3 regions of the Herbaspirillum sp. WKF16 genome follow, and region 3 is predicted to be linked to each of the others. Evidence: predicted binding sites of a transcription regulator. Region 3 holds the regulator's gene; each other region holds the start of a gene.
What was found. The regulator sigma-54, encoded in region 3, starts transcription at its own class of promoters, with help from an activator protein. The targets are predictions, from matches to a motif close to TGGCANGNAANCTGCTTT.
Positions count from the first base shown of each region.

Region 1: the regulator sigma-54 is predicted to act here: its motif matches at 5,526-5,543, upstream of glnA (type I glutamate--ammonia ligase).
Region 2: the regulator sigma-54 is predicted to act here: its motif matches at 2,837-2,854, upstream of Herbaro_RS17875 (acetyl-CoA acetyltransferase).

Region 1 covers NZ_CP118632.1:1,679,114-1,689,018, reverse strand. The annotation lists gene Herbaro_RS07540 (MFS transporter) at 1-512, shown strand, start outside; gene ntrC (nitrogen regulation protein NR(I)) at 660-2,147, opposite strand; gene glnL (nitrogen regulation protein NR(II)) at 2,282-3,355, opposite strand; gene Herbaro_RS07525 (DUF4124 domain-containing protein) at 3,463-3,870, opposite strand; gene glnA (type I glutamate--ammonia ligase) at 4,000-5,415, opposite strand; gene Herbaro_RS07515 (rhodanese-like domain-containing protein) at 5,868-6,329, shown strand; gene Herbaro_RS07510 (response regulator) at 6,409-7,095, opposite strand; gene Herbaro_RS07505 (response regulator) at 7,092-7,778, opposite strand; gene Herbaro_RS07500 (DUF1800 domain-containing protein) at 8,074-9,600, shown strand; gene Herbaro_RS07495 (DUF1501 domain-containing protein) at 9,615-9,905, shown strand, end outside.
Region 2 covers NZ_CP118632.1:3,951,284-3,961,188, reverse strand. The annotation lists gene Herbaro_RS17880 (acyl-CoA synthetase) at 1-1,468, opposite strand, end outside; gene Herbaro_RS17875 (acetyl-CoA acetyltransferase) at 1,563-2,744, opposite strand; gene Herbaro_RS17870 (TRAP transporter substrate-binding protein) at 3,418-4,452, shown strand; gene Herbaro_RS17865 (TRAP transporter large permease) at 4,468-6,351, shown strand; gene Herbaro_RS17860 (SDR family NAD(P)-dependent oxidoreductase) at 6,462-7,232, shown strand; gene Herbaro_RS17855 (SDR family NAD(P)-dependent oxidoreductase) at 7,266-8,063, shown strand; gene Herbaro_RS17850 (LysR family transcriptional regulator) at 9,720-9,905, opposite strand, start outside.
Region 3 covers NZ_CP118632.1:4,118,322-4,128,226, reverse strand. The annotation lists gene Herbaro_RS18630 (hypothetical protein) at 13-444, opposite strand; gene Herbaro_RS18625 (response regulator) at 668-1,171, shown strand; gene Herbaro_RS18620 (Lrp/AsnC family transcriptional regulator) at 1,256-1,735, opposite strand; gene mdeB (alpha-ketoglutarate dehydrogenase) at 2,028-4,703, shown strand; gene Herbaro_RS18610 (SDR family oxidoreductase) at 4,870-5,628, shown strand; gene Herbaro_RS18605 (UbiX family flavin prenyltransferase) at 5,684-6,262, opposite strand; gene grxD (Grx4 family monothiol glutaredoxin) at 6,304-6,615, opposite strand; gene Herbaro_RS18595 (hypothetical protein) at 6,601-6,912, shown strand; gene hpf (ribosome hibernation-promoting factor, HPF/YfiA family) at 6,974-7,336, opposite strand; gene Herbaro_RS18585 (RNA polymerase factor sigma-54) at 7,478-8,968, opposite strand; gene lptB (LPS export ABC transporter ATP-binding protein) at 9,051-9,791, opposite strand; gene lptA (lipopolysaccharide transport periplasmic protein LptA) at 9,793-9,905, opposite strand, start outside.

The DNA.
Region 1 (9,905 bases), 2.4 Mb from region 3:
TGTCGCTGTACATCCCGACCTACGCGGTCAAGCAGCTGGGCCTGCCGGCCTGGTCCTCGTTCGCCGCCACCTCGGTGGCCGGCCTGATCATGTTCATCGGCTCGCCGCTGGTGGGCGCCTGGTCCGACAAGATCGGCCGCACGCCCTTCATGATCGCCAGCAGCGCGCTGTACATCGTGCTGACCTATCCGATGTTCGTGTTCCTGACCAACTCGCCAGGCTTCGTGAACCTGCTGCTGCTGCAGATCGTGATCGGCGTGCTGATGACCATGTACTTCGCGGCGATGCCGGCGCTGCTGGCCGACATCTTCCCGGTGGCCACGCGCGGCACCGGCATGTCGCTGGCGTATAACATCGCGGTGACCATCTTCGGCGGCTTCGCCGGCCTGATCATCACCTGGCTGATCGACTTCACGGGCAACAAGCTGTCGGTGAGCTACTTCGTGATCTTCGGCGCCGTGCTGAGCCTGATCGCAACCATCGCCGCGCGCACCGTGCTGCGCCTGCGCTGATCGCACGCATGCGCCGCCGCACGCGGCGCATGCAAATAAAAATGGCCCGGGTCGCAATGCGATCCGGGCCATTTCTTTTTCAAGCCGCTGCCTTCCCCCTCATCGGCCATCCGCGCAGCGGCGCACGGACGGCCCTCCCTGCCTTGCTCAGTCGTCCTCGGCGCCGCCGATCCCCAGTTCCTGGATCTTGCGGGTGATGGTGTTGCGGCCGATGCCCAGGCGCACCGCGGCGTCGTTCTTGCGGCCGTGGGTGTGCTTGAGCGCGATCTTGATCAGGGCGGCCTCGAACTGGCGGCCAAGGATGTCCATCACCTCCGGCTGTTCCTGCGCCAGCATCTGGGCAGCCTCGCTCTCCAGCAGCGAGATCCAGCTGGCGCCGGCAAGCTCGGCGTGGGCGCTCTCGACGGGAACCGCGACAGCCGACGCCGGCGCGGCCGATGCCGGAGCCGACACGGTCTGCGCCGGCTGCGGCGCGTGTGCGCGTTCCTCGATCAGGTCTTGCGGCAGGTCCTTGATTTCCACCGTCTGGCCAGGCGCCATCACGGTGATCCAGTTGCACAGGTTTTCCAGTTGGCGCACGTTGCCGGGGAACTCCAGCTGCGACAGGAACTGCATCGCCTGCGGCGACAGCCGCTTGGCTTCCACGCCCAGCTGGCGCGCGCTCTGCGCCAGGAAGTAGCGGGCCAGGATGGGAATGTCTTCGTTGCGCTCGCGCAGGCTGGGCAGGCGCAGGCGGATCACGTTCAGGCGGTGGTACAAGTCCTCGCGGAACAGGCCCTCGCGCACGCGCTGCTCAAGGTTCTGGTGGGTCGCGGCGATCACGCGCACGTTGGCCTTGAGCGACTGATGGCCGCCGACGCGATAGAAGTGGCCGTCCGACAGCACGCGCAGGAGGCGCGTTTGCAGATCCAGCGGCATGTCGCCGATTTCGTCGAGGAACAGCGTGCCGCCCTCGGCCTGTTCGAAGCGGCCGCGCCGCATCGCCTGGGCGCCGGTGAAGGCGCCGCGCTCGTGGCCGAACAGTTCGGATTCCAGCAGGTCCTTCGGAATGGCAGCGGTGTTGAGCGCCACGAAGGGCTGCGACGCACGCGGGCTGTGCTTGTGCAGCGCGCGCGCCACCAGCTCCTTGCCGGAACCGGATTCGCCGGTGATCAGCACGGTCACGTTGGATTGCGACAGCCGGCCGATGGCGCGGAATACATCCTGCATGGCGGGCGCCTGGCCCAGGATCTCGGGCGTCTGCGCAGCGGACTGCTCGATGTCGGTTTCGCGCAGGCTCTCGTCGAGCGCGCGGCGGATCAGTTCGACTGCCTTGTCGACGTCGAAGGGCTTGGCCAGGTATTCGAAGGCGCCGCCCTGGAAGGCCGAGACCGCCGAGTCGAGGTCGGAGAAAGCGGTGATGATGATGACCGGGATGCCGGGATGCTTGGCCTTGATGGTCTGCAGCAGCTCCAGGCCCGAGGCGCCCGGCATGCGGATGTCGGAGACCAGGACTTGCGGCGTGCCCGACTGCAGGGCGGCCATGGCATCGCGTGCGCTGGAAAAACTCTGCGTGGCGAGATTTTCTCGGGCCAGGGCTTTTTCGAGTACCCAGCGTATCGATTCGTCGTCGTCAACAATCCAGATTGGCTTCATAAATAACTTTTTCCTGCGTTGGTCATGCTGTTGATGCTTCCGCGGCGGCGGCGCTTTCGGCGCCGTGCCGCGCCCCCGATGACGGGCTGTTCCCCATCACGCCGGTTTTTGGCGCGCTGCCTGCGGCCATCGGCTCACGGCAGCGGTATAAGTATTCTGAAATCGGTGCAGCCCGGCCGGCTGTCGCACTCGATCACACCCATGTGCTGGTGGACGAAGGTTTGCGCCAGCGTCAGCCCCAGCCCGCTGCCTCCCTCGCGTCCGGATACCAGCGGATAGAAGATCCGTTCCTGGATATCCGGAGGGATGCCCGGACCGTTATCGATGATATGCAAGTCTAGTGCCAGCCTGTATCGGACCTTGGACAGCGTCACCTGGCGCGACACGCGCGTACGCAGGATCAGCTCGCCGTCGCCGGCGCGGATGCGCTCGGCCAGGGCTTGCGCGGCGTTGTGCACGATGTTGAGCACGGCCTGGATCAGCTGTTCCTTGTCGCCGCGGAATTCCGGAATGGAGAGGTCGTAGTCGCGCTTGATCGCCAGGCCCTGCGGGAACTCGGCCATGACCAGGCTGCGCACGCGCTCGCACACCTCGTGGATGTTGACGTCGCCCACGATGTGCGGATGGCGGTGCGGCGCCAGCAGGCGGTCGACCAGGGTCTGCAGGCGATCGGCCTCCTTGATGATGACCTGGGTGTATTCGCGCAGCTCCTTCAGGTGACGCTCGGGCAGCTCCAGCTCCAGCAGTTGCGCGGCGCCGCGGATGCCGCCCAGCGGGTTCTTGATCTCGTGCGCCAGGTTGCGGATGAGCTCCTTGTTGGCCTGGCTCTGGTCGAACATGCGCTCTTCGCGGTCCAGCTTGAGTTGCTGGACGTTCTCGCGCAGCTCCAGCAGCACCGGCATGTCGGGACTGTCCAGCGGCGTGACGATAGTGTGCACCTGCAGCGGCTCGCGGTTGGCGCGCTCCAGCACCAGGTCCAGCCGCTTGTCGGCGAACTGGTGCTCGATGGCCTGGTAGAACAGCGCAGAGAGCTCCTTGCCGTTGAGGAACAGCTCCGACAGCTTCTGCTGCGACAGCACCTTGAACGAGCTCTCCAGCAGGTTCTCGGCGGCCGCATTGGCGTAGACGATGCCGCCCTGGGCATCGAGAATGATCACCGCCGAGGCCAGCAGGTCGAGGCCGTCGAGCGAGGGGAAATTTATCTTCATCCGAATATCGCAGGTCCTGAAAATCGTTGTCGCGGCCGGCGTCGCCGGCCGCATGTCGTCATGCCCTTCTCTAGCAAGTTTCGGGCAAGGCCTGACGCCTTGACAGCTCAGCGCTCCAGCTGCCGTTCCAGCGCCTCCACCTGCGCCCGGCCGGCGGCGATCGCGGTCTCCAGGGCGGCGCTGCGCTCCTGGTATCGGGCGTAGTTGCGTTCGTCGCCGCGCCGCTCGGGCCGGCCGCCGTTGTATTCGCGCTTCAGCGCGTCCAGCCTTCGGCGTTCGCTCGCCAAACGAACGCGCAACGCGGCCTTCCCGTCATCGCGCGCGCCCTTCTCCGGCGATGTCGCCGCCGCTGCAGCCGCCTTGCCGGCGCCGATCATGCCGATGGGCGCCGGCGCGATCTTGCGGCAATCCGCTGCCGAAGCATGGTCGCGGTATTCGGGCGCGGCGCCGCCCGCGCACACATACAGGTCGGCCGCATGCGCCGCCAACGCGCCGGCCAGCAGGGTCGCCGCCATTGTTCCGTTCAGCCATCTCATCGCAACCTCCACAAACTCTTCTCCGGTATGACCGAAGGGCTTGCGTTGCGGCTGCGCATAAACAAAAAGGGGAAGCAAGCTTCCCCTTTTTTTCAGACACTCATTCGATTACAGCGAGTAGTACATATCGAATTCGATCGGATGCGTGGTCATGCGGAAGCGTTGGACTTCCTGCATCTTCAGGTCGATGTAAGCGTCGATCATGCTGTCGGTGAAGACGCCGCCGCGGGTCAGGAACTCGCGATCCTTGTTCAGGTTGTCCAGCGCTTCATCCAGCGAGGAGCACACGGTCGGGATCAGCTTGTCTTCTTCCGGCGGCAGGTGGTACAGGTCCTTGGTGGCGGCTTCGCCCGGGTGGATCTTGTTCTGCACGCCGTCCAGGCCTGCCATCAGCAGCGCTGCGAAGCACAGGTACGGGTTGGCCAGGGGATCCGGGAAACGGGTTTCGATACGGCGGCCCTTCGGGTTCGCCACGTGCGGGATACGGATCGAAGCCGAGCGGTTGCGTGCCGAGTAGGCCAGCTTGACCGGTGCTTCAAAGCCGGGAACCAGACGCTTGTACGAGTTGGTGCCGGGGTTGGTGATCGCGTTGAGCGCCTTGGCGTGCTTGATGATGCCGCCGATGTAGTACAGCGCGAATTCCGACAGGCCGGCGTAGCCGTCGCCTGCGAACAGGTTCTTGCCATCCTTCCACACGGATTGGTGCACGTGCATGCCCGAACCGTTGTCGCCGACCAAAGGCTTCGGCATGAAGGTTGCGGTCTTGCCGTAGGTGTGGGCGACGTTCCAGATCACGTACTTCATGGTCTGGGTCCAGTCGGCGCGCTCGACCAGGGTCGAGAACTTGGTGCCCAGCTCGTTCTGGCCGGCGCCGGCCACTTCGTGGTGGTGCACTTCGACGGGGATGCCCAGGGATTCGATGATCAGGGACATTTCCGAACGCATGTCCTGGAAGCTGTCGACCGGGGGAACCGGGAAGTAGCCGCCCTTGACGGTCGGACGATGGCCGGAGTTGCCGCCTTCGATCTTCTCGCCGGTGCTCCAGGAAGCTTCTTCGGAATCGATCTTGACGAAGGAGCCGGACATGTCCGCGCCCCAGCGCACGCCGTCGAAGATGAAGAATTCAGGTTCCGGGCCGAAGTAGGCGGTGTCGCCCAGGCCGGTCGACTTCAGGTAGGCTTCAGCGCGCTTGGCGATGGAACGCGGGTCGCGGTCGTAGCCCTTGCCGTCGGACGGCTCGATCACGTCACACTGCATGAACAGCGTGGTTTCTTCCATGAACGGGTCGATGTTGGCGGTATTCGGGTCCGGGATCAGCAGCATGTCGGAGGCTTCGATGCCCTTCCAGCCGGCAATCGACGAGCCGTCGAAGGCGTGACCGGATTCGAACTTGTCGATGTCGAAATGCGAAACAGGCACGGTCACGTGCTGTTCCTTGCCACGGGTGTCAGCGAAACGGAAGTCGACAAACTTGACTTCGTTGTCCTTCACCATCTTCAAAACCTCTGCGGCCGTCCTTGCCATGCGAATCTCCTAAAACGAGGAAGTAGTATAAATTTGGATGTTGAGCCGTTTTCTGCGACTGGATCTTTGCATTTGATACAACGGTCTTGCGCCGAACTCAGTCGCGGATGATAGCAGATTCCATGCCACCGGCCTTTGACGGGCGCAGGCGATGGAATATTTTAGGGAGTGCAAGGCGGACGGCCGTTCCCTTGAGTGCATACCGACGTCACATATGCATTATTTTAGTGCATAACATCAAAAATGCACCATTTAAATGCACCAATTATGTGCGAACCAAGTTGCGCACCATTGATGTGCACTTCGCCCTCGAAATGAGCGTATGCATGCGCCAAAAAGGAATTTGTTGATTTTCTGAAATTGGTTTCAAATTTATATCTTTTAGCCCTTATCGTTTTCCTGCATCCTGTTTTTACCCGGCCAAGGGCCATCGACCAGACAACGAGCACGCCATGACTACCGAACAAATCCTCTCCACCGCCGGCCAACGCGCCCAGGATGGGCAACTCCCCTACCGCGGCGCGGTCACCCCGCGCGAAGCCTTCGCCTTGATCCAGGGCAACCCGGCGATCAAGCTGGTGGACGTGCGTACCAAGGCCGAACGCGACTGGGTCGGCATGGTGCAGATCCCCGCCGATCAGCACCTCTTCGTGCAATGGAACCTCTACCCGGAGGGCAAACCCAATCCGCTGTTCCTGGAACAGCTGAAGCAAGCCGCCGGCCCCGATGAGGTGCTGCTGTTCCTGTGCCGCTCGGGCGTGCGCTCCAAGCACGCGGCCAAGCTCGCCACCGAAAACGGCTACCGCAATTGCTTCGACATCGTGGAAGGCTTCGAGGGCAACAAGGACGCCGAGGGGCATCGCAAGACGATCGAGGGCTGGTGCAAGACCGGCTTGCCGTGGGTAGGCGCGTGATTCACCCGCAGAACATCCGCCGGTAAGAAGAAAGCCCGGTGGCAGCCGGGCTTTTTCATTCATGCGCATCCGCTTGGGCTTACGCCTGCAGCGCAGCCTCCAGCGCTGCGATCAGGGCATCGATGGCCATGAGATCGGTCGCGCCCTCGCGCGCTGCCGCTTCGATGCGCTCCAGTTGCAAGACCGTTTGCGCACGTCCCAGGATCAGGGCCGCGCCCTTCATGCGGTGCGCCAGGCGCCTCAGCGCAGCCAGGTCGGCGGCTTCACGCGCGCTGCGCATGTCGGCAAGATCCTGCAGCGATGTGGCGTGGAACAGCGCGTCCAGATCCGTCGCCTCCTCGGATTGCCGGTCGTTGCCGCCGGCAAGCGGCGCGCCGGCTTCGTGGTCGCACCACAGCAAGAGCAACTTCCTGAGTTCCTCCGGCGGCAGGGGCTTGCCAAGGATGCCGTCCATGCCGCTGTCCAGGCACAGGCGCACATGGGCGGCATCCGCTTCGGCGGAGATGCCGATCAGAGGCGTATAGCCGTCGGCGCCGTCGCCCTCCCGCGCGCGCACCTGGCGCGCCACCTCATAGCCGTTCACGTCGGGCAGGTAGCAATCCAGCAGCACCATCTGGTATTGCCGCGCCTCAAGCGCCGCCAGCGCGGAACGGCCGTCCTCGGCGTACTCTGCCCGGCAGCCGAGCCGGCCCAGCTGCCGCCCTATCATGACCCGGCTGGTGGCCGAATCGTCGACCACCAGGATCCATGGACCTTGCGTCTTCATGGCCGCCCTTCCTTTTCATGACTGATGGCCCCGTCCGCGAGGCCGCGCTGCAGGTTCGCCAGCGGGCCCCGCATCTTGAACAGCTCGCTGTCGTTGCGCACGCCCAGCTTGCGCAACGCGGCCTGCTTCTGGCCGCTGATGGTCTTCACGCTACGGGAGAATTTAGCGGCGATCTGCGTGACGCTCATACCGTCCAGGCAGCAGCGCAAGACTTCCTGCTCGCGTGGCGACAACGCCGCGCCATGCGCCGGCGAGCCGTCCGGTGCAAGGACGGCCCCGGCCTGCGGAGGGCCGCTTGCCACCTGCCGGATGACCTGGACCAATTCGCCCAGTTCGCGCGACTTGCCGACGAAACCGGCGGCGCCGGCCTTCAACGCCAGCGCCGTCGTGGCCGGATTGTCATGGGACGACGACACCAGTATCCGGCTGTCCGGAAACCGCACCCTGAGCGCGCGGATCAGGTTCAGGCCGTCGATGTCGTTGCAACCCAGCGCGTAATCGATGAGCAGCACGTCGGCCGGCGTGCTGCGCAGCGCCGCCATCATTTCCCTGCTGGCGGAGAACATGCCCACGACCTGGAAGTCGGGCTCTTCCGCCAGGCGCGCGGCGAGCCCGTAGCGCACTACCGCGTGATCGTCCAGCAGCGCGATACGCACCCTGGTGACCGATGTCCATGTGCTCATGGATTTCCTTTATTGATTGATGCCCCGGGAGGCCTTGACGTTCCGGCATCACTGAGGGATGCCGCCCTGCACGGCGGCCTTTGCGGCCGCCGCCTTCCTGTGTTCGCATTCGGCGCGAGCTGACATGCCGCTGACACGCAGGCCAACCGATCTTTCTTGTGGCGCATTGCCAACCGCCGCGCGTCCACCGACGTTATACCTGCGGCACCCTGCCGTTGGTGCATTACATTTCCTTACAGCCCAAACGAGTCGCTATATTCATACTGGCTCGATAAATTTCGATCGCGAGGCGTCGATGCGACTTGCCCGTATTCCCTTCGCCGCACGTCTTGCCGCGCTGGCGCTGCTCACCTGCGCCGCCGCCGCGAATGCCGCGGAAACGCCGGCCGGAGCCCCCTTGAGCGAGCGGGAGCGTGCGCTGCATGTGCTCGACCGCCTGGCCTACGGGCCTCGTCCCGGCGACCTGGAACAGGTCGAGAAGATGGGCGCCAGGCGCTACGTCGAGCAGCAGCTGCATCCCGAGCGCATCACCCTGCCGCCGGATCTGCAGGCGCGCCTGGCGGCCCTGCCAGCCTTGCAGATGACGCCCTCGCAGCTATTCGTCGAGTACGGCCCGCCCTCGATCGACCGCAGCGCCTCGAAGGAGGAAAAGCAGGCCGCGCGCCAGCGCGCCGGCCGCGAGCTGACGCCGCAATTCCACCAGGCCCGCCTGCTGCAGGCCACCGAGAGCCCGCGCCAGCTGGAAGAAGTGATGACCGAATTCTGGGCCAACCACTTCAACGTCTTCGAAGGCAAGGAGTGGGTGCGCTACTGGGTCGGCGACTATGAGAAGAACGCCATCCGCCCCCATGCGCTGGGCAGCTTCCGCGAACTGCTGGGCGCGGTCGCGCATCATCCCGCCATGCTCTACTACCTCGACAACTGGCTCTCCAGCGGCGCCGGCACGCCGGGCGCGCGCGGCCGCTTCAAGGGCCTCAACGAGAACTATGCGCGCGAGCTGATGGAGCTGCACACCCTGGGCGTGGACGGCGGCTACCAACAGGCCGACGTGGTCGCGCTGGCGCGCATCCTGTCGGGCTGGACCATCGATGTCGACGCCATGAAGGCCGGCGCCGCGCCCTTCGCCTTCAACGCCAGGCGGCACGATGACGCGCCCAAGGTCTTCCTCGGCCAAGCGCTGGCCGCGCGCGGCGACCAGGAGGGCGAGGCGGCGCTGGACATCCTGGCCAGCCAGCCCGCGACGGCGCGCTTCATCTCGACCCAACTGGCGCAATACTTCGTCGCCGACCAGCCCGACCCGGCGCTGGTGCGACAACTGTCGCAGAAGTTCCTGGCCACCCGCGGCGACATCCGCGCGGTGCTGCAGACGCTGTTCGACAGCCGGCAGTTCTGGGCGCGCGCCAACTACCAGAGCCAGTTCAAGACGCCCTACCAGTTCGTGGTGTCGTCCCTGCGCGCCACCGCCACGCCGGTGCTGAACCCGCGGCCGGTCAACGGCGCGCTGGCGCAGTTCGGCATGCCGCTGTATGGCTGGCTCACGCCCGAGGGCTACAAGTATTCGCAAGAGGCCTGGCTGAACCCCGACGCCCTGCTGCGCCGGATCAACTTCGCGGGCGGCCTGGCCAGCGGCAAGTCGCCCATCGCCCGCGCCGAGGGCGAGGCGCCGCCGTCCAATGCCGATGCGAGAGCGACCGACCCGAGGCAACTGCTCGGCACGCTGGGACCGGCCATCGGCGCGAACGCCGCCGCCACGATACAGGCGGCGCCGGCCAATCTCCAGGCTGGCTTGATCCTGGGCAGCCCCGACTTCATGAAACGCTGACCACAGGGACCGACATGAACCGCCGCGACTTCATCCGCTATCTCGGCGCCGCAGGCAGCGGCGCCATCCTGGTGCCGATCGGCCTGTCCGGCTGCGCCGTGGCGCCTACCGGCGATAAGAGCATCAGCCGCGCCACCGCCGCGCCCGGCCCCGCCAGGCTGGCCTACGGCTCGCCCAGGGCGCGCCCGCACGCCGACGGCGACGGCGCCCCGCGCATGGTGGTGGTGTTCCTGCGCGGCGCCGTGGACGGTTTGAACGTGGTGGTGCCGCACGGCGACCCCGAGTACTATCGCGCGCGGCCCACC
Region 2 (9,905 bases), 170 kb from region 3:
GCGCCTCGCCGCCGGCCTGCTGGCCGGGTTTGCAGACGATCACCGCCAGGCCGCTCTCGCCCCACTTGGGATCGGGCACGCCCAGCACCGCCACTTCCGACACCGCCGGGTGGGTCAGCAGCGCTTCCTCGATCTCGCGCGGATAGACGTTGGAGCCGCCCGAGATGTACATGTCGGAAGAGCGGCCGGTGATGTAGAGGAAGCCGTCCTGGTCCACGTGGCCGAGGTCGCCGGTATGGAACCAGTCATGCTTGAAGGCCTTGGCGTTGGCGTCGGGGTTGTTGTGGTAGCCCATGAACACCGCCGGGCCGCGCACGCAGATCTCGCCGGTCTCGAACGGCGCCAGCTTCTTGCCGCTGTCGTCCAGGATGGCGATCTCCATGCCGGTGCGCGGCATGCCGCAGGTGCCCACGCGCGCCTGCGGATGGGCGTCGTCCTCGAAGTGCATGTAGGGCGGCAGGAAGGTGATGTTGCCGGTCACTTCGCCCAGGCCGTAGTACTGCACCAATACGCGGCCCAGCTTCTTGAGCGCATACACCTGGTCGGCGCGGTACATCGGCGCGCCGGCGTAGATCACGTGCTTCAGCGAGGAGTGGTCGTAGCGGTCGACCGATTCATCCTCCACCAGGATCTTGACGATGGTGGGCACGGTGAACATGTTGTCCACCTTGTATTTCTCGACCAGTTGCCAGGCTTCTTCCACCACCAGGCGTTCCGACGACAGCAGGATGCTGGCCGCGCCGCGCGCGGTGTTGATCACCGCGTGGATGCCGGCGCCATGCGACAGCGGCGCCACCACCAGCGAGCGTGACAGATGGTTCAGCCCCGGCATCAGGTCGGCCAGGTGGTTGGTCACGACGAAGGCCATCTGGCCGTGCGAGAGCATGCCGGCCTTGGGGTGGCCGGTGGTGCCGGAGGTGTAGAAGAACCACATCGGGTCTTCGTAGTCGACCTCGACCTCGTCGAAGGGACGGCCGCCGGCTTCTGCCACCAGGGCCTCGAAGTCCAGTTCGCCCGGACGCGGATCGGCCAGCGCGATCACGTGTTCCAGCACCGGCGAGGCGGCCTTGACGGCGTCGACATAGTTGCCGAAGCCCTGGTCGTAGACCATGACGCAAGCGCCGCTGGACTGGCCCAGGTAGGCCGCCTCGGGCGGCGTGATGCGGAAGTTGGTCGGAACCCAGACCATGCCCAGCTTGAACGCCGCCCAGGCGCTCTCGAAGATCTGCTGGTTGTTGCGCGAATGGACCAGCATCTTCTCGCCCTTCTTCACGCCGCGCTTGGCCAGCGCGTGGGCGAGGGCATCCACGCGGTCGTTGATCTGCTTCCAGGTGATGACCCTGTCGTCACCGTTGGCGCCGCCGCGGCTGAGGATCAGGCCGGGCTCGTCGGGAAAGCGGCGCGCCACGTCGGATAGCAGGCGGCCCAGGTTCATGACTTTCTTTAACATCGTCTCACTCGTTCTAATTGAAATTGGCGTTGCTTTTCTTGTCTTGTTGCGTTGATGCCGAGGTGCTGCAGGCCGCCCGCCGGGTGCGGCGGGCGGGAAGTGCGTGGAGCGATCAGTGGATGCGTTCCAGGATGCTGACGTAGTTGGCCACCGCCGCGCCGCCCATGTTGAACACGCCGGCGTACCTGGCGTTGGCGATCTGCATGTCGCCGGCGTCATGCGCGGCCTGCATCGCCGCCATCACGTGCATCGACACGCCGGTGGCGCCCACCGGGTGGCCCTTGGATTTCAGGCCGCCCGAAGGATTGACGGGCAGCTTGCCGTCCTTGGCGGTGATGCCCTCGGCGATCACGCGCGCGCCCTGGCCGTGCGGCGCCAGGCCCATCGCCTCGTATTCCAGCAGTTCGGCGACGGTGAAGCAGTCGTGGGTTTCCACCAGCGACAGGTCGCCCAGCGACAGACGGGCGTTGCCCAGCGCCTGCTTCCAGGCCAGCTCTGCGGCCTCGAAGCGGGTGGCGTCGCGGCGCGACAGGGGCAGGTAGTCGTTGACGTGCACCGCCGCGCGGAACTGCACGGCGCGCGGCATGGACCGGGCGGCATCGGCGGCGCTGATCACCATGGCGGCGGCGCCGTCGGAGACCAGCGAGCAGTCGGTGCGCTTCAGTGGGCCGGCCACGTACGGGTTCTTGTCGGACACGTTGCGGCAGAAATCGAAACCGAAGTCGCGGCGCATGTGGGCGTACGGATTGGACATGCCGTTCTTGTGGTTCTTGGCGGCGATCATCGCCAGCGCGTCGGACTGGTCGCCGAAGCGGTCGAAGTAGCTCTGCGCGATCTTGCCGAACACGCCGGCGAAGCCGCCGGGGATGCCGGCCTCTTCCTTGGCGTAGCAGGCCTTGAGCAGCACCTCGCCGACCTGCGGCGTGGCCAGCTCGGTCATCTTCTCGAAGCCGATCACCAGCACGTGCTTCGACTCGCCGGCCTTGATCGATTGCAGGCCCGAATGGATCGCGGCCGAGCCGGTGGCGCAGGCGTTCTCCAGGCGCACGGCCGGCTTGAAGCGCAGCTGCGGCAGGCTGTTGAACACCAGCGAAGAGGGGAAGTCCTGGTACAGGAAGCCGGCGTTGAAGGTGCCGACGTGGACGGAATCGATGTCTTCCGGTTGCAGGCCGGCGTGCTCGATGGCGGCCTTGGCGACCTGGCCGATCAGCACTTCGGGATCGATGCCGTCAAGCTTGCCGAATTGGGAATGATGCCAGCCGGTAATGCAGGGTGCGGATGCAGAAGCAGTCATGTTGTAGGTCCTTGTAAGACTAGTCGATGGAACGCATCTCTTGCAGGTCATGCAAGTTAAAGCGTCATGCGCTCCGGTTCACGCCAGGGCAATATGCAAAATCGGTGCCACGCGCGGCACGCGCATGCGGTGCGCTGGTCGCTCGCATGCGCAGGCTGTCGCATGGACCGCCGGCGGTTGGCCGGCAGCGGTATTGCCCGTCTCCTGCGAGGCCGGCGCAAAGCCGCGCCGGTTCTCGCGTTTTCATGGTTTTACTTATAGTTGCTGCAGGGTCTCGATGCTGTCGGCGCTGGCGTGGCCGTGGCCGACGCACTCAAGATATCACGACTTTACGTTAACGTAAGTCATTGCGCCGCAGCATGGAATCGTCCGCTGCGGCCGGGTGTACACCTGTCGTCCGGTGCGACACCGATGCGACACTTGTGCGACAGGTGTCGCATCAATTCCCATCAAATAAATTGTCGCGGGAGCGGCCCGCGCCCTTGTACAGGGCCGCCCTTATCGCAGAGAATACAGGCGCAATGCCGGCGACAGGGAGGAGACGCCCGCGGCGCCGACGACCGGTCGGCGGCTTGGCATCCAAATTGCTCTGTCGTGGCACAGGCAGTGTTGAAAACAACGGGAAGCCCCGGGTTCAGCAATTTTCATATAACTACAAACAGGAGATAAACAGATGGGACATCCCACTGGCAAGATCACGCGCCGTTCTTTTCTGAAGACCGCATCGGTGGCCTCGGCCGCCGCCGCCACCGGCCTGTACGGGACTTCCGCCCACGCCGCCGAATTCACTTTCAAGTACGCCAACAACCTGCCGGTGTCGCACCCGATGAACGTGCGCGCCAAGGAGATGGCGGCCAAGATCGCGGCCGATTCCAAGGGCCGCATCGAACTGCAGCTGTACCCCAACAACCAGCTGGGCACCGATACCGACATGCTGTCGCAGGTGCGCGCCGGCGCGATCGATTTCTTCACGCTGTCGCCGCTGATCCTGGGCACCCTGGTGCCGGCCGCGCAGATCTCCGGCATCGGCTTCGCCTTCAAGGACTACGACCAGGTCTGGGCCGCCATGGACGGCGAGCTGGGCGTGCACGTGCGCAAGCAGATCGAATCCAAGTCGACCCTGTTCGCCTTTGAAAAGATCTGGGACAACGGCTACCGCCAGATCACCAACAGCACCAGGCCGATCAAGAGCGCCGACGACCTGAAGGGCATGAAGCTGCGCGTGCCGCCGAGCCCGCTGTGGACCTCGATGTTCCGCGCCGTCGAATCGGCCCCGACCTCGATCAACTTCGCCGAAGTCTATTCGGCGCTGCAGACCAAGATCGTCGAAGGCCAGGAGAACCCGCTGGCGATCATCTCCACCGCCAAGCTGTACGAAGTGCAGAAGTATTGCTCCATCACCAACCACATGTGGGACGGTTTCTGGTTCCTGGGCAACAAGAAGTCCTTCGAGAAGCTGCCCAAGGACCTGCAGGACGTCATGACCCGCGCCATCAATGAAGCCGGCATCAACCAGCGCGCCGACGTGCGCAAGCTCAACGACTCGCTGGTGGGCGAGATGAAGGGCAAGGGCCTGGCCTTCAACGACATCGACGCCGACTCCTTCCGCGCCAAGCTGCGCAGCGCCGGCTTCTATGCCGAGTGGAAGAAGAAGTTCGGCGACGAGCCCTGGGCCCTGCTGGAAAAGTACACCGGCAAGCTGGCCTAAACGTCCGGGAGGTTGATGATGGAAGCTGCAATGAGTTACCGCGAGCCGGTAAACATGAACCCGGCCGCGCGCGCGCTGGTGGCGTTGAACCGCATGGTGATGCATGTGGTCGGCGCCGTCGCCGCCGCGCTGGTCGTGGCCGAGACGGTGGTGCTGTTGACCGGCGTCATTTACCGCTACGCGCTGCACGACCCGCTGGTCTGGTCCGATGAACTGGCTTCGATCCTGTTCATCTGGCTCTCCATGCTGGGCGCCGTGCTGGCGCTGGATCGCGGGGAGCACATGCGGCTGACCGCCATCATCAACAAATGTTCGGAGAAGGGCCGCGTCTGGCTGGAAACGGTCGCGGCCCTGGTGGTCTGCATCTTCGTGCTGATGGTGATCCACCCCGCGGTGGATCACTCGGTGGAACAGATGGCGATCACCACGCCGGCCCTGGAAATCCCTGACGGATTGCGCGCCGCGGCCCTGCCGGTGGGCGCCATCCTGATGCTGCTGGCGGCGGTCTCGCGCATGGCGGCGGTGACCAGCCTGCGCCTCCTGCTCTCGGCGCTGGCGGTGGTGGCGGTGATCGGCGGCGGCCTCTGGCTGGCCAAGCCGGCGCTGCTGGCCATGGGCAACTACAACCTGATCATCTTCTTCGTGCTGCTGATCGGCGTGTGCGTGGCCGGCGGCATTCCCATCGCCTTCGCCTTCGGCACGGCGACCATGGCCTACCTCGCGCTGGCCACCAGCGCGCCGCTGATGATCGTGGTCAGCCGCATGGACGAGGGCATGTCCAGCCTGATCCTGCTGTCGGTGCCGCTGTTCGTGCTGCTGGGCTCGCTGCTGGAAATGTCGGGCCTGGCCAAGACGCTGATCGATTTCATGGCCTCGCTGCTGGGCCACGTGCGCGGCGGCCTGCAATATGTGCTGCTGGGCGCGATGTTCCTGGTCTCGGGCATCTCCGGCTCGAAGGCGGCCGACATGGCCGCGATCGCCCCGGCGCTGTTCCCGGAGATGAAGAAGCGCGGCTCCAAGCCCGAAGAACTGGTGGCGCTGCTCTCGTCCTCGGGCGCCATGACCGAAACCATTCCGCCCAGCCTGGTGCTGATCACCATCGGCGCGGTCTGCAGCGTGTCGATCACGGCGCTGTTCATCGGCGGCCTGATGCCGGCGGCCATCGCCACCATCGCCATCGCCGTGGTGTGCTGGATGCGCGCCCGCCGCGAACCGATGCCCGACGTCAAGCGCGCGCCGATGTCGCTGATCGTCAAGACCATGATCGCCGCCATTCCGGCGCTGGCGCTGCCGATGCTGATCCGCGTGGCGGTCATCGAAGGCGTGGCCACGGCCACTGAAGTGGCGACCATCGGCGTGGCCTACACCATCGTGGTCGGCCTGGTGATGCACCTGTTCATGAGGCACCTCAATTTCAAGCGCCTCTATCCGATGCTGATCGAATCGGCCGCGCTCTCGGGCGCCATCCTGCTGATCATCGGCATGGCCACCTCGATGGCCTGGGCGCTGACGCAGTCCGGCTTCTCGGCCAAGCTGGTGGCCCTGATGCAGGGCGTGCCGGGCGGCGGCGTGGGCTTCCTGCTGATCACCATCGTCATCTTCATCGTGCTGGGCAGCCTGCTGGAAGGCATCCCCGCGATCGTCCTGTTCGGCCCGCTGCTGTTCCCGGTGGCGCGCTCGCTGGGCGTGCACGACGTGCACTACGCCATGGTGGTGATCCTGGCCATGGGCATCGGCCTGTTCGCGCCGCCCTTCGGCGTCGGCTTCTATGCCGCCTGCGCGATCGGCAAGGTATCACCCGACGGCGTGTTCAACCGCGTGTGGGGCTATCTCGCCGCGCTGGTGATCGCGCTCTTGGTGGTGGCCTTCGTGCCATGGATTTCCATCGGCTTCCTCTGACCTCTTCATCCAAGTCACTCCGAGGCAGATCACCGACAAGGTAACGACTTAAAAAAACGGCGGCCCCATTCCCCCCCATCCCCGGGGCCGCCATCATCCACGGAGACAACATGAATCAAAGCGATAGCGGCGCCCGCGTGGCGTTCGTGACGGGCGGAGCCATGGGCATCGGCGCCAGCATCTGCGAGCAACTGGCGGCCAAGGGCTACACCATCCTGGTGGCCGACATCAACCTGGAAGCGGCGGCCAAGACCGCCGACGCGCTGGTCGCGGGCGGCCACAAGGCGGCGCCGGTGCAGATCGACCTCGGCAATCCCGAGTCCATCGCCCGCGCCTTCGCCGAGGTCGAGAAGGACTACGGCCGCTGCGACGTGCTGGTCAACAATGCCGGCATCGCCAAGACCTATCCCTTCCTCGATTTCCCGATCGACAACTGGCTGCAGACCATGAACATCAACGTCACCGGCGTGATGGTGGCGGGGCAGCTGGCGGCGCGCCTGATGGTGAAGAACGGCTGGGGCCGGATCGTCAACATCTCCTCCATCTCCGGCATCCGCGCCGGCGCCGGCCGCACCGCCTACGGCACCTCGAAGTCGGCGGTGATCGGCCTGACGCGCCAGATGGCCATCGAGCTGGCCCAGCACGGCATCACCGTCAACAGCGTGGCGCCGGGACCGGTCGATACGCCCATGACCCAGGCCATCCACTCGGAAGAAACGCGCCAGAGCTACTACCGGCTGGTGCCGATGCGCCGCTACGGCAGCACCGACGAGATCGCCGCCGCCGTCAGCTTCCTGGCCTCGGACGAAGCGTCCTACATCACCGGCCACGTGATCCCGGTCGACGGCGGATTCGTCGCCGGCGGCGTGCTGGACATCTGATACCGACAACGCATAGAAGCAGAGGAGACAGACATGCAGAAACTGATGGAAGACAAGGTCATCATCGTCACCGGCGCCGGCTCGGTGGGCGAGGGTTGGGGCAACGGCAAGGCCGCCGCCGCGCTGTATGCGCGCGAGGGCGGACGGGTGCTGGCGGTGGATCGCAGCATCGAGGCGGCCAGGGAGACCCAGGCGATCATCCGTAGCGAAGGCGGCGTGTGCGAGGTGATCGCGGCCGACGTATCGAAGACGGAAGACGTAAAGGCGATCGCCGCGGCGGCGATGGATCATTTCGGCCGGGTCGACGTGCTGCACAACAACGTCGGCATCGCCGAGACCGGCGGCCCGGTCGAGACCACCGAGGAGAGCTGGAACCGCCTGGTGGCGGTGAACCAGACCAGCCTGTTCCTGACGCACAAGTACGTGCTGCCCATCATGGAGCGGCAGAAGAAGGGCGCGATCGTGAACATCTCGTCGCTGGCGGCCTTGCGCTGGATCGGCTTCCCTTACCTGGGCTACACCACGACCAAGGCGGCCATCCTGGCGTTCACCAAGAACGTGGCGATGCAGTATGCGCCGCTGGGGATCCGCGCCAATTGCATCTTGCCGGGGCTGATGGATACGCCGATGATCCGCGAGCCGCTGAAGGCGTCCTATGGCGGGGATATCGAGGAGATGCGGGCCAAGCGGCATGCGCAATGCCCGATGGGGTTCATGGGCGATGCCTGGGACGTGGCGCACGCTTCCTTGTTCCTGGCTTCTGACAATGCGCGTTATATCACCGGGCTGGATCTGATCGTCGATGGCGGCTTGTCGTTGAAGGTGGCTTGAGCGGGGTTTTCGTATCGTTCGGTGCTCGTTGTGGCATGACAGACGCCGCTGGGTTCCTGCTTTCGCAGGAACGACGAGTAGTGAGGATCTTGAGCATGGGGAGATGTTGGCTATCTCTTCCATGTCGTCCCGGCGAAGGCCGGGACCCAGCGTCGTTTGTCGCGCCTCACCAGACTCCCTTGTTGTTCGCCGCGCCTCAGCAGACTCCCTTGTCGTTCGCCGCACCTCAGCAGACTCCGTTCGGACTGAGTAGCCGCTTTGGCGGCGTATCGAAGTCGGCGTGGATGCCGTCGTTGTTTGGGTAGTCTGGTCTTGCTGCATGCGGATGTACCGGCTTTAGTCTTGTCTTTCTCCGGTCGAGACGGAGCGCCGGGGGCGGCCCGGCAGCCGCTTACTTTCTTTGGCCCGCCAAAGAAAGTAAGCAAAGAAACCGGCCCCTAAGTGCCAGCCCCTTCGGGGTGACCGTCGGAGCGGCGCAAAAAGTGGATCAGGGCGTCAGTCGGAGCGCAGCGACTCTGACGACCCCACTTTTTGCGACGCTCCGACGGCTGGCCCACAAGGGGAAAGCGTGTCCGGCTCGCCTGCGGCCTCGCGCTGTCTCCGACTCGCCTGCGGCTTTGATGCATTGGCTCACTGTGTTTTTAATCCGTCGTCCCGGCGCAGGCCGGGACCCAGTGTCGTTCGTTGCGCTCCTTGCATTCCGTTCGGGCTGAGTAGCCGCTTTGGCGGCGTATCGAAGTCAGCGTGGATGCCGTCGTTGTTTGGGTAGTCTGGTCTTGCTGCGTGCAGATGTACCGGCTTTAGTCTTATCTTTCTCCGGTCGGAGGTGAGCGCCGGGGGCGGCCCGGCAGCCGCTTACTTTCTTTGGCCCGCCAAAGAAAGTAAGCAAAGAAACCGGCCCCTAGGTGCCAGCCCCTTCGGGGTGCCCGTCGGAGCGGCGCAAAAAGTGGGGGCGTCAGAGTCGCTGCGCTCCGACTGACGCCCTGATCCACTTTTTGCGCCGCTCCGACGGCTGGCCCACAAGGGGGACAGCGTGACCGGCTCGCCTGCGGCCTCGCGCTGTCTCTTACTCGCCTGCGGCATCGATTCCTTGGCTCGCTATTTCAATTAATCCGTCGTCCCCGCGAAGGCGGGGATCCAGCGACGTTCGTTGCGCTCCTTGGATTCCGTTCGGACTGAGTAGCTGCTTTGGCGGCGTATCGAAGTCGGCGTGGATGCCGTCGTTGTTTGGGTAGTCTGGTCTTGCTGCGTGCAGGTGTACCGGCTTTAGTCTTGTCTTTCTCCGGTCGTGGCGGAGCGCCGGGGGCGGCCCGGCAGCCGCTCACTTTCTTTGGCCCGCCAAAGAAAGTAAGCAAAGAAACCGGCCCCTAAGCGCCAGCCCCTTCGGGGTACCCGTCGGAGCGTCGCAAAAAGTGGGGTCGTCAGAGTCGCTGCGCTCCGACTGACGCCCTGATCCACTTTTTGCGCCGCTCCGACGGCTGGCCCACAAGGGGGAAGCGTGACCGGCTCGCCTGCGGCCTCGCGCCGTTTCTTGCTCGCCTGCGGCATCGATTCCTTGGCTCGCTATCTCAATTAATCCGTCGTCCCCGCGAAAGCGGGGATCCAGCGACTTTCGTCGCACGCGGCCCAAGCCCGTTCAGGGCATCGCCGCCTGCTTCAATTGGCCATCGGCCGCTGCTTCCTCCACACCTCCACCGCCGTATCCGCAAAGGTCCTGATACAGGGATTGGAATTTTCCTTGTTCCAGATCACCGCCACTTCCACCAGCGGCGGGTTGAGCAGCGGCTTGAACACCGTGGATTCCAGATGCATGGCCTGCATCGAGGCCGGCACCAGCGCCAC
Region 3 (9,905 bases):
TGGCCGCAACGCTCAGGCCACCAGCCGTTCCGAGAAGTGCGCCATCTGCTCGGCCGGCACCAGCAGCGGCACGAAGGAGGCGCCGTTCTTGGCCAGCCAATAAGGCAGGTGGGGGCCGGCGTCGAAACCATAGGCGGCGCCCTCGATCTGCCAGAACTTGGGCACGGCCAAGGCCGGGCGCACTTCGGTCTTGAGGTGATCCAGGCCGGCCAGGCGGCGCGCGCAGGGCTCGAACTGGGCCAGCGCCTCGCGCTTGCCGGAAGGGGCGAAGCCGGAGGTGGCAAACCATTCCAGGACCTTGCGTGGGCTGGCACGCAGCGTGGCCCAGTCGTTGCCGGCGCCATCGCGGCGCACGATCATGCGGCTGCCTTTGTTGATATACAGCTCGACCATGCCGGCAGCGGCGGCGGGAACGGGAACGCATACTTTGGCAAAGGGCATCATCAGAAATTCTCCGTCGCAAGATTTGTTGATTCGACAACTGATGGGCGCAGTCTACGCGCCTGACTCTGCCTTGCCGATCGGGGAATTCCTGAAAATACGCTGCCTCCGGGCAATTTCTCATATTTAGGGAATTCTCTGATGTTGCCGTGCGCGCCGCACGTGTAAAACGTTACTGTCGGCTCAAGAGCCGGCGGCCTTTGAAAAGTTTGACAGGATGCACAGCATGAACCTCCCCAGCATTGTGATGATCGATTCCAGTACCGAAGCCACCGAGATGGTGCGTTTCGCGCTGTGGAGGAACAACCTGCGCTGCTCGTTCCAGGTCTATCCTGATGCCGCCACCGCCCGCCGCTGCCTGCTGCAGCAGCGCCGCCGCAGCAGCGACGGCCCGGCTCCGGCGCTGATCCTGCTGGAGTCCGACCTCGATTACACCGACGGCCTGGACGTGCTGCGCGAGCTGCGCGCCAACGAGCACATGGCCGCGGTGCCGGTGGTGGTGTTCCCATCGTATGACATGGAAGGCGAACAGGCGGCCCTGGCCGCCGGCGCCACCGAATACATGCCCAAGCCGATCGACGCCGAGCTGTATGCGCGTTGCATCGCCGAGTTCTACCAGCGCTGGTGCCAGTCGCCGGCCACACCCTCGGCGCGGCCCGCATGGCAGGCGCCCTCCGGCATGCGCCACGCGCGCCGCCGCGGCGACTGGATGCGCTCGTCGGAGAAGTGAGGCGCGGCGCTCTCGCGCGCTCGGCAAGCCAATAAAAAAGGGCCGCAAGGCCCTTTGTTTTTTTCTGCGGGAGGCGCGTGCGGCCTAACGGCGCGTCTTGATCTTCGGCGTGGGCAGCGCGGTCTTGTACTTGATCTGCTTGAGCGCGAAGCTGGAGCGGATGTTCTTGATGCCAGGGATCTTGGTCAGGTGGTCGACGATGAAGTGCTCCAGCGTCAGCAGGTCGGGCACCACGATGCGCAGCAGGTAATCCTCGTCGCCGGTCATCAGGTAGACTTCCATCACTTCATCGAAGGCGCTCACCGCCGTTTCGAACTGGGCCAGCGCCTCCGCGCCCTGGCGCTCCAGGATCACCTTGACGAACACGTTGACCTTCAGCCCCAGCAGGTGCGGATCGGCCAGCGCCACGTAGCGCGAAATGATGCCTTCCGATTCCAGCCGCTTCACGCGCGCCAGGGTAGGCGAGGGCGAGAGATTGATGCGGCTGGCAAGCTCCAGATTGCTGATCGAGCTGTTCTCCTGAAGGATGTTCAGGATTCGCAAATCGGTGGTATCTAGTTCCATTATTGAAATTTAATTCTGTAAGTTTCAAATTTTCAGCATTCAGTGCTGAATATTGTAAAACAACTTCTCATTTTCAGTGACTCATGCCGGTGCATCAGGCGTATCGTTATCCGATCACCAAGAAGAACGACCGCAAAGGCGTCGGGTGCGAGGAGACCAATGGCGCGGCAGGTGTTTTACCGGCTTTTCGTCTCTTTGCATAGAACTGATTGCGCGCGGCGGCGTCATTTTCCCATGAGCCCGGCGCAAGCGGTTTCCGGCCCTGGCACAACAAGGAGATCAGGAAGTGGATATGTCGTCAGCCAATGGTATTGCCCGCGATATCGATATCGACGCCCAGGAAACCCAGGAGTGGCTGGAGGCGCTGCAAAGCGTGCTGGCGGAAGCCGGCCCCGAGCGCACGCGCTTCCTGCTGTCGCGCCTGTCGGCTGCGGCCCAGCAGTGGGGCATCAACTGGCGCGATGCGCGCAACACGCCCTACGTCAACACCATCCGTCCCGAGCAGGAGCCGCCATTCCCCGGCGGTTCCGATGCCCAGGCGATCGAGGAGCGCATCGCCAGCATCATGCGCTGGAACGCGCTGGCCATGGTGGTGCGCGCCAACCGCGCCTACGGCGAACTGGGCGGGCACATCGCCAGCTTCGCCTCGGCTGCCGACCTGTTCGAAGTCGGCTTCAATCATTTCTTCCGCGCCCGCGACGACAAGTTCGCCGGCGATGTCGTCTACTTCCAGCCGCACTCGGCGCCCGGCATCTACGCCCGCGCCTTCCTTGAAGGCGCGCTCTCCGAGGAAGACCTCGGCTATTACCGCCGCGAGATCGAGGCCAAGCGCGCCGGCCAGCAAGGCCTGTCGTCCTATCCCCACCCCTGGCTGATGCCGGAGTTCTGGCAGTTCCCGACCGGCTCGATGGGGATAGGCCCGATCAACGCCATCTACCAGGCGCGCTTCCTGCGCTACATGGAACACCGCGGCCTGCTGCAGGACCAGGGTCGCAAGGTATGGGGCGTGTTCGGCGACGGCGAGATGGACGAACCCGAGTCGCTGGCGGCCCTGTCGCTGGCCTCGCGCGAGAAGCTGGACAACCTGATCTTCGTGGTCAACTGCAACCTGCAACGCCTGGACGGCCCGGTGCGCGGCAACGGCCACATCGTCGACGAGCTGGAGACGCTGTTCGCCGGCGCCGGCTGGAACGTCATCAAGCTGCTGTGGGGTTCCGACTGGGACGGCCTGTTCGCTCGCGACAAGGACGGCGAGCTGGTCGATGCGCTCAACCGCACCGTGGACGGCCAGCTGCAGACCTTCGCCGCCAACGACGGCGCCTTCAACCGCGAGCATTTCTTCGGGCAGACTCCCGGCACGCGCGCCATCGGCGCCACGCTGACCGACGAGGAGATCAACCGCCTGCGTCGCGGCGGCCACGACATGAAGAAGATCTTCTCGGCCTACCAGGCGGCCGCCGCCCACAAGGGCCAGCCCACCGTGATCCTGGCGCAGACCAAGAAGGGCTATGGCATGGGCGCGGCCGGCGAGGGCAAGATGACCACGCACCAGCAGAAGAAGCTGGACGAAGAGAGCCTGCTGCAATTCCGCGACCGCTTCAAGTTGCCGCTGACCGACGAGCAATGCCGCTCGCTGGCCTTCTACAAGCCGGCTGACGACAGCGCCGAGATGAAGCACCTGCACGCCCGCCGCGCCGCCCTGGGCGGCTACCTGCCGCGCCGCCAGGCCGGCGCCGCCAGGCGCGCGGTGCCGGCCATGGAGGCGCACAGCAAGTTCGCGCTGGAGGCCGACGGCAAGGAAATGTCGTCCACCATGGCGCTGGTGCGCCAGCTCGGCAACCTGTTGAAGGACAAGGATTTCGGCCAGTACGTGGTGCCCATCGTGGCCGACGAGGCACGCACCTTCGGCATGGCCAACCTGTTCCGCCAGGTCGGCATCTATTCTTCCCAGGGCCAGCTCTACGAGCCGGAAGACATCGGCTCCATCCTGTATTACCGCGAGGCCAGGGACGGCCAGATCCTGGAAGAGGGCATCACCGAAGCCGGCGCCATCTCCTCCTGGACCGCCGCCGCCACCGCCTACTCCGTGCACGGCACGCCGATGCTGCCGTTCTACATCTACTACTCGATGTTCGGCTTCCAGCGCATCGGCGACCTGATCTGGGCCGCGGCCGACCAGCGCGCGCGCGGCTTCCTGATCGGCGCCACGTCGGGGCGCACCACGCTGGGCGGCGAGGGCTTGCAGCACCAGGACGGCAACAGCCTGGTGACCGCCGCCTCGATTCCGAACTGCGTCTCGTATGACCCGGCCTACGCCTACGAGCTGGCCGTGATCATCGACGACGGCATGCGCCGCATGATGGAACGCGGCGACGACGTGTTCTACTACGTCACCGTCACCAACGAGAACGAGGCCCAGCCCAGCATGCCGGCCGGCGTCGCCGAGGGCATCCTGCGCGGCATGTATTGCCTGGGCAGGAAGGCGGGCGCGCAGGCGCGCCTGCTGGCGTCCGGCCCTATCCTCAAGGAAGCCCTGGCGGCAGCCGAGCTGCTGCGCCGTCACTGGCAGGTCGAGGCCGAGGTCTGGAGCGTCACCAGCTATACCGAGCTGGCGCGCGACGGCGTGGCTGCGCAGCGCGATCATCGCCTGTGCGGCGCCGACGTCCAGCCGTACGTGACGCAACAGCTGCAAGACAGCGCCGCGCCGGTGATCGCGGTGAGCGATTACATCCGCGCGCTGCCGGAAAGCATCCGCGCCTTCGTGCCGGGCACTTACGTGACGCTGGGCACAGACGGCTTCGGCCGCAGCGATACGCGCGTGAACCTGCGCGACTTCTTCGAGATCGACGCGCGCTGGATCGCCTATACCGCGCTGACCGAGGTGTTCGCCGGCGACCGCGCCAAGCTGGCGGCGGCCGCGCTGACGCTGGGCATCGACACCGCCCAGCCGCTCTCGACCACGGTGTGAACGCGCCCGCGCATGCATGAATGCCGGCGCGCGGATTGAAAATCTCTCATCGAAGCCGGCCGATGCGTTTGCTATAGTGAAAGCCGCCTGCACGCCGCAGGCGGCTTTTTCATTGCCGCAGCGGCGCGCGCACATCCACCGACAAGACAAGACAGGAGTAGACACCATGGCAGCACCGAAACGAATCGCGCTGGTGACCGGCGCAGGCTCCGGCATCGGCCGGCAGATCACGCTCGCGCTGCTGCGCGAAGGCTACGGCGTGGCCCTGGCCGGACGCCGCCAGGATGCGTTGGAAGAGACCGTGAAGCTGGCCGGAGAGCATGGCGCCAACGCCCTGGTGGTGGCCGCCGACGTTACCGACCCGGCCTCGGTGAAGAAGCTCTTCGCCAGCACCAAGGAGCGTTTCGGCCGCCTCGACCTGGTGTTCAACAATGCCGGCATCTTCGCGCCGCCGGTCTCGCTGGAGGAGTTGAGCGTGGAGCAGTGGAAGTCGGCGGTGGACATCAACCTGACCGGGGTCTTCCTGTGCACCCAGGAGGCCTTCCGCATCATGAAGGACCAGACGCCGCGCGGCGGGCGCATCATCAACAACGGTTCGATCTCGGCCCACGCGCCGCGCCCGTATTCGGCCTCGTACACTGCCACCAAGCACGCCATCACCGGCCTGACCAAGGCCACCTCGCTGGATGGCCGCGCCTACGATATCGCCTGCGGCCAGATCGACATCGGCAACGCCGCCACCGACATGACCACGCTGATGAAGAAGGGCACGCTGCAGGCCGACATGTCCACCAAGGTTGAGCCGACGATGGATGCCGAACACGTGGCCCGCGCCATCCTCTACATGGACAGCTTGCCGTTGGACGCCAACGTGCAGTTCATGACGGTGATGGCGACCAAGATGCCGTTCATCGGGCGCGGTTGACCTGGCGTGCAAGGTCAATGAGGGACGAAAAAAAACACGCCTCGGCGTGTTTTTTTTATGACGGCTTCAAACCTTGCCACTCCGGCGTCAGCTGGTGCCCGATGTCGAACAGGTCCAGCACCCGTCCCAGCGTATGGTCCACCATCTCTTCCAGCGATTGCGGCCGATGGTAGAAGCCCGGCAGCGGCGGGAAGATCACGCCGCCCATTTCGGTGACGGCGGTCATGTTGCGCAGGTGAGCCAGGTTGAAGGGCGTCTCGCGCACCATCAGCACCAGGCGGCGGCGCTCTTTCAGCACCACGTCGGCGGCGCGCGTGATCAGGTTGTCGGACAGGCCATGGGCCACCGACGCCAGCGTCTTCATCGAGCAAGGGGCGACGATCATGCCGGCCGAGGCGAACGAGCCGCTGGCGATCGAGGCGCCGACGTCGCGTGCGTTATGCACCACGTCGGCCAGCGCTTCGACGTCCTTGCGGCCGAGTTCGAGTTCCTGGTGGAGATTGAGTACGCCGGCGTCCGACACCAGCAGGTGCGTCTCGACCTGCGCATGGCCGCGCAGGTGCTGCAGCAGCCGCACGCCGTAGATCGCGCCCGTCGCGCCGGTAATGGCGATGATCAGGCGCTGGCGCGGCATGCGGTGCGGAGGGGGAGAGTCAATGAAACAGGGGCGGGAAATCAGCCCTTGATCAGGGTCTGCAATTCGCCGGAAGAGTACATCTCGTTCATGATGTCCGAGCCGCCGATGAACTCACCCTTGACGTACAGCTGGGGAATGGTGGGCCAGTTCGAGTATTCCTTGATGCCCTGGCGCACGTCCGGGCTTTCCAGCACATTCACGGTCACGATGTTCTCGGCGCCGCTGGCCTTGAGCAGCTGGATGGCCTTGCCCGAGAAACCGCATTGCGGGAATTGCGCGGTGCCCTTCATGAACAGCACGACGGGATTTTGGGTGACGGTTTCTTTGATCCAGGATTGGACGTCGCTCATGGCTATGCCTTAAAAAATGGGTTGATTGCCGACATTATAGGGAAAAGCCGGCATTCGCGTTTGAAAGCGGGGCGCGCCGGCGCATCTTCGCACGTCCTTGTTGCCTGCTGGACAGTGGAGGGCAAGGGCGGCTTCTGCTTGCTTCAATTCCAAGATTGGGGCGCGGGAGCTGCCTTCAAGAAGGGGCTGCCAATGTCGCGCATGACCGGCGCGAACTTGCGGCTCGCCACATATTATTTAAATCGTTTGCAACATCTCCTGGCGGCGATCGCACGAGAAATTGCGTGGCGGAAATGAAAAAGGGCGCTTGCGCGCCCTTTCCTCGTGATGGCGGATCCAGGTCCGCGTTTGCCGCGCCTTATGCGCCGGCCGCGCCAGCCGCCTCAGCCGTGTCTTCCGGCAGGCGCTTGGCCATGGAATGGTGCTCCTGCAGCCGGTCCTTGTGCTTGATGACCTGGCGGTCGAGCTTGTCGATCAGCGCGTCGATCGCCGCGTACAGGTCGTGGGCGATGCTCTCCGCGTGCAGATCCTTCCCCTTGATGTGGACGTTGATTTCCGCCTTTTGGCGCTTTTCCTTCTCTGTCAGTTTGTCTACGCTCAGGATGACGCTGACGTCGATCACATTGTCGAAATGGCGCTTGATCCGTGCCAGCTTGCTCTGCACGTATTCCCGGATGGCGGGGGTCAGTTCGAGGTGATGTCCACTGATGGTCAGATTCATACAACACTCCTATCGTGAAGTCACTGGAGGTTCGTGCACCTCATCCGATACACCGGATAGCACAGCGTTTGTGTCTAAGGGCATGGACTGATGCCTGAACACAGCGACGGCTGCAAAGTACTACAGAAAAACTGAGAAAGCTCAGAGGGATTTGCGGAGATTTACCGGCGGAATTTTCAGCACTTCGCGGTATTTTGCGACGGTACGTCGCGCGACCACCATGCCTTGTTCTGCCAGCATATCCGCAATCTTGCTATCGGATAATGGGGTCTGGGGGTTTTCTGCTCCTATCAACTGTTTGATCAGCGCCCGGATCGCAGTGGAGGATGCTTCGCCTCCGGTTTCCGTCGCGACGTGGCTGCCGAAGAAGTATTTCAACTCGAACATGCCATGTGGCGTCAGCATGTATTTCTGAGTTGTCACGCGAGAGATTGTGCTCTCGTGTAGACCCAGTGTATCAGCAATTTCACGCAGCACAAGGGGCCGCATGGCGACAGCGCCATGCGAAAAGAAGTTTCTTTGACGTTCGACAATTGCCTGTGCGACTCGCAAAATCGTATCGAAGCGCTGCCGCATGTTTTTGATCAGCCACTTGGCTTCCTGCAGCTGTGACGTGAGGGAAACTTCGCCTTTGGACTGCTTCAGCGCGCTGGCGTACATCGCATTGACGCGCAGCTTGGGCATCACGTCATGGTTCAGCAGCACCTGCCAGCCGTTCTTTGTTTGCCTGACAATCACGTCCGGCACCACGTAGTCGGAGGCGTCGCGCGCGAATTCCGCGCCCGGGTGCGGGCGGCATTGGCGGATCACGGCCTGCGCCTCGCGCAGGTCTTCGTCGTCGCAGTCGAGCGCCTTCTTGATCTTGTTGAAGTCGCGCTGGGCGAACAGCGGCAGGTAATCCTCGACGATCTTCAGCGCCAGCCGGCGTGTCACGAAGGCCACCTTGGGCATGCGCCGGATCTGCAGCGCCAGGCATTCGCTGGGGCTGCGCGCGCCGACGCCGGCCGGGTCCAGGCTCTGCAGCAGCTTGAGCGAGATCGAGAGCTCATCGAGGTCGACGCCCAGTTCTTCGGGCAGGCGCGAGAGGATGTCTTCCAGCGGCTCTTCCAGGTAACCGCTGTCGTCGAGCGCGTCGGTCAGCAGTTCCAGCAGCGCGCGGTCGCGCAGCGTGCGCGCGGTGAGGCGGATCTGCTCCAGCAGGTGTTCGCGCAGGGTGATCTCGTGCGCTTCGAGCTGCGGCCGGGCGTCTTCGTCGTCGGAAGACTTGCCGTTGCGCGCGACGTCGTCGAAGCTCCAGTCGGACTCGCCGCTGACGCTGTTGTCGGGCGTGTTGTCCTGGTGCTCGAAGTTGGCCTCGCCGTCGCCGCCGGGCGCAGCCGGTTCGGCCGCGGCCTCGCCGGCGGTCTCGGCGACGCCGGAGGAGGGCGTCGCCGAGATCGCGCCGTCGGCCAAGAGGCGCACCGAGTTGTCGAGCGCATCGTCGAGGCGCTCGAGCAGCGGATTGTCGGAGAGGATCTGTTCCAGTTCCTGGTGCAGTTCCAGCGTCGACAGTTGCAGCAGCCTGATCGACTGCTGCAATTGCGGCGTCAATGCCAGGTGCTGCGAGGTGCGTAACTGGAGCGACTGTTTCATCTGGCGTTCAGGAAGCCGCGTGGCCGGCTGTGGTTGCGTTCTTGCGTGTGGGGTGGTGCAGTGTCGCGGTCTGGCGCCGCGCTCACATGCGGAAGTGTTCGCCCAGGTAGACGCGTCGCACCGATTCGTTGGCGATGATGTCGTCCGGGCTGCCGCTGGCCAGCACCGTTCCCTGGTTGATGATGTAGGCGCGGTCGCAGATGCCCAGCGTCTCGCGCACGTTGTGGTCGGTGATCAGCACGCCGATGCCGCGCTCCTTCAGGAAGCGCACGATGCGCTGGATCTCGATCACGGCGATCGGGTCGATACCGGCGAAGGGCTCGTCCAGCAGCACGAAGCGCGGGTCGGTGGCCAGCGCGCGGGCGATCTCGACGCGGCGGCGTTCGCCGCCCGACAGCGACAGCGCCTGGCTGTCGCGCAGCTTCTCGATCTGCAGCTCGTGCAACAGGTTGTTCAGGCGGCCCTCGATCTCGTCGCGCGACAATGGCTTGCCGTTTTCGCGGCGCAGTTCCAGCACCGCGCGGATGTTGTCTTCCACCGAGAGCTTGCGGAACACCGAGGCTTCCTGCGGCAGGTAGGACAGGCCCAGCGTGGCGCGCTGGTGGATCGGCAGGCGCGAGATGGCGGCGCCGTCCAGGTCGATCTCGCCGCCGTCGGACGGCACCAGGCCGACGATCATGTAGAACGAGGTGGTCTTGCCGGCGCCGTTGGGCCCCAGCAGGCCGACCACTTCGCCGCTCTTGACTTCCATCGACACGTCGCGCACCACCTGGCGCGCGCCATAGCTTTTCTTCAGTCCGCGGACGACCAGCGAGCTCACCATCTTATTGGCCCTTCCCGGGCTGGGCCGGTTGCGCGGGTTGCGGTTGCGGCGCCGCTTGCGCCGGCGGCGGGTTCTTCGGCTGGATCACCGCGGTGATGCGGCCGGCCCCAGGCT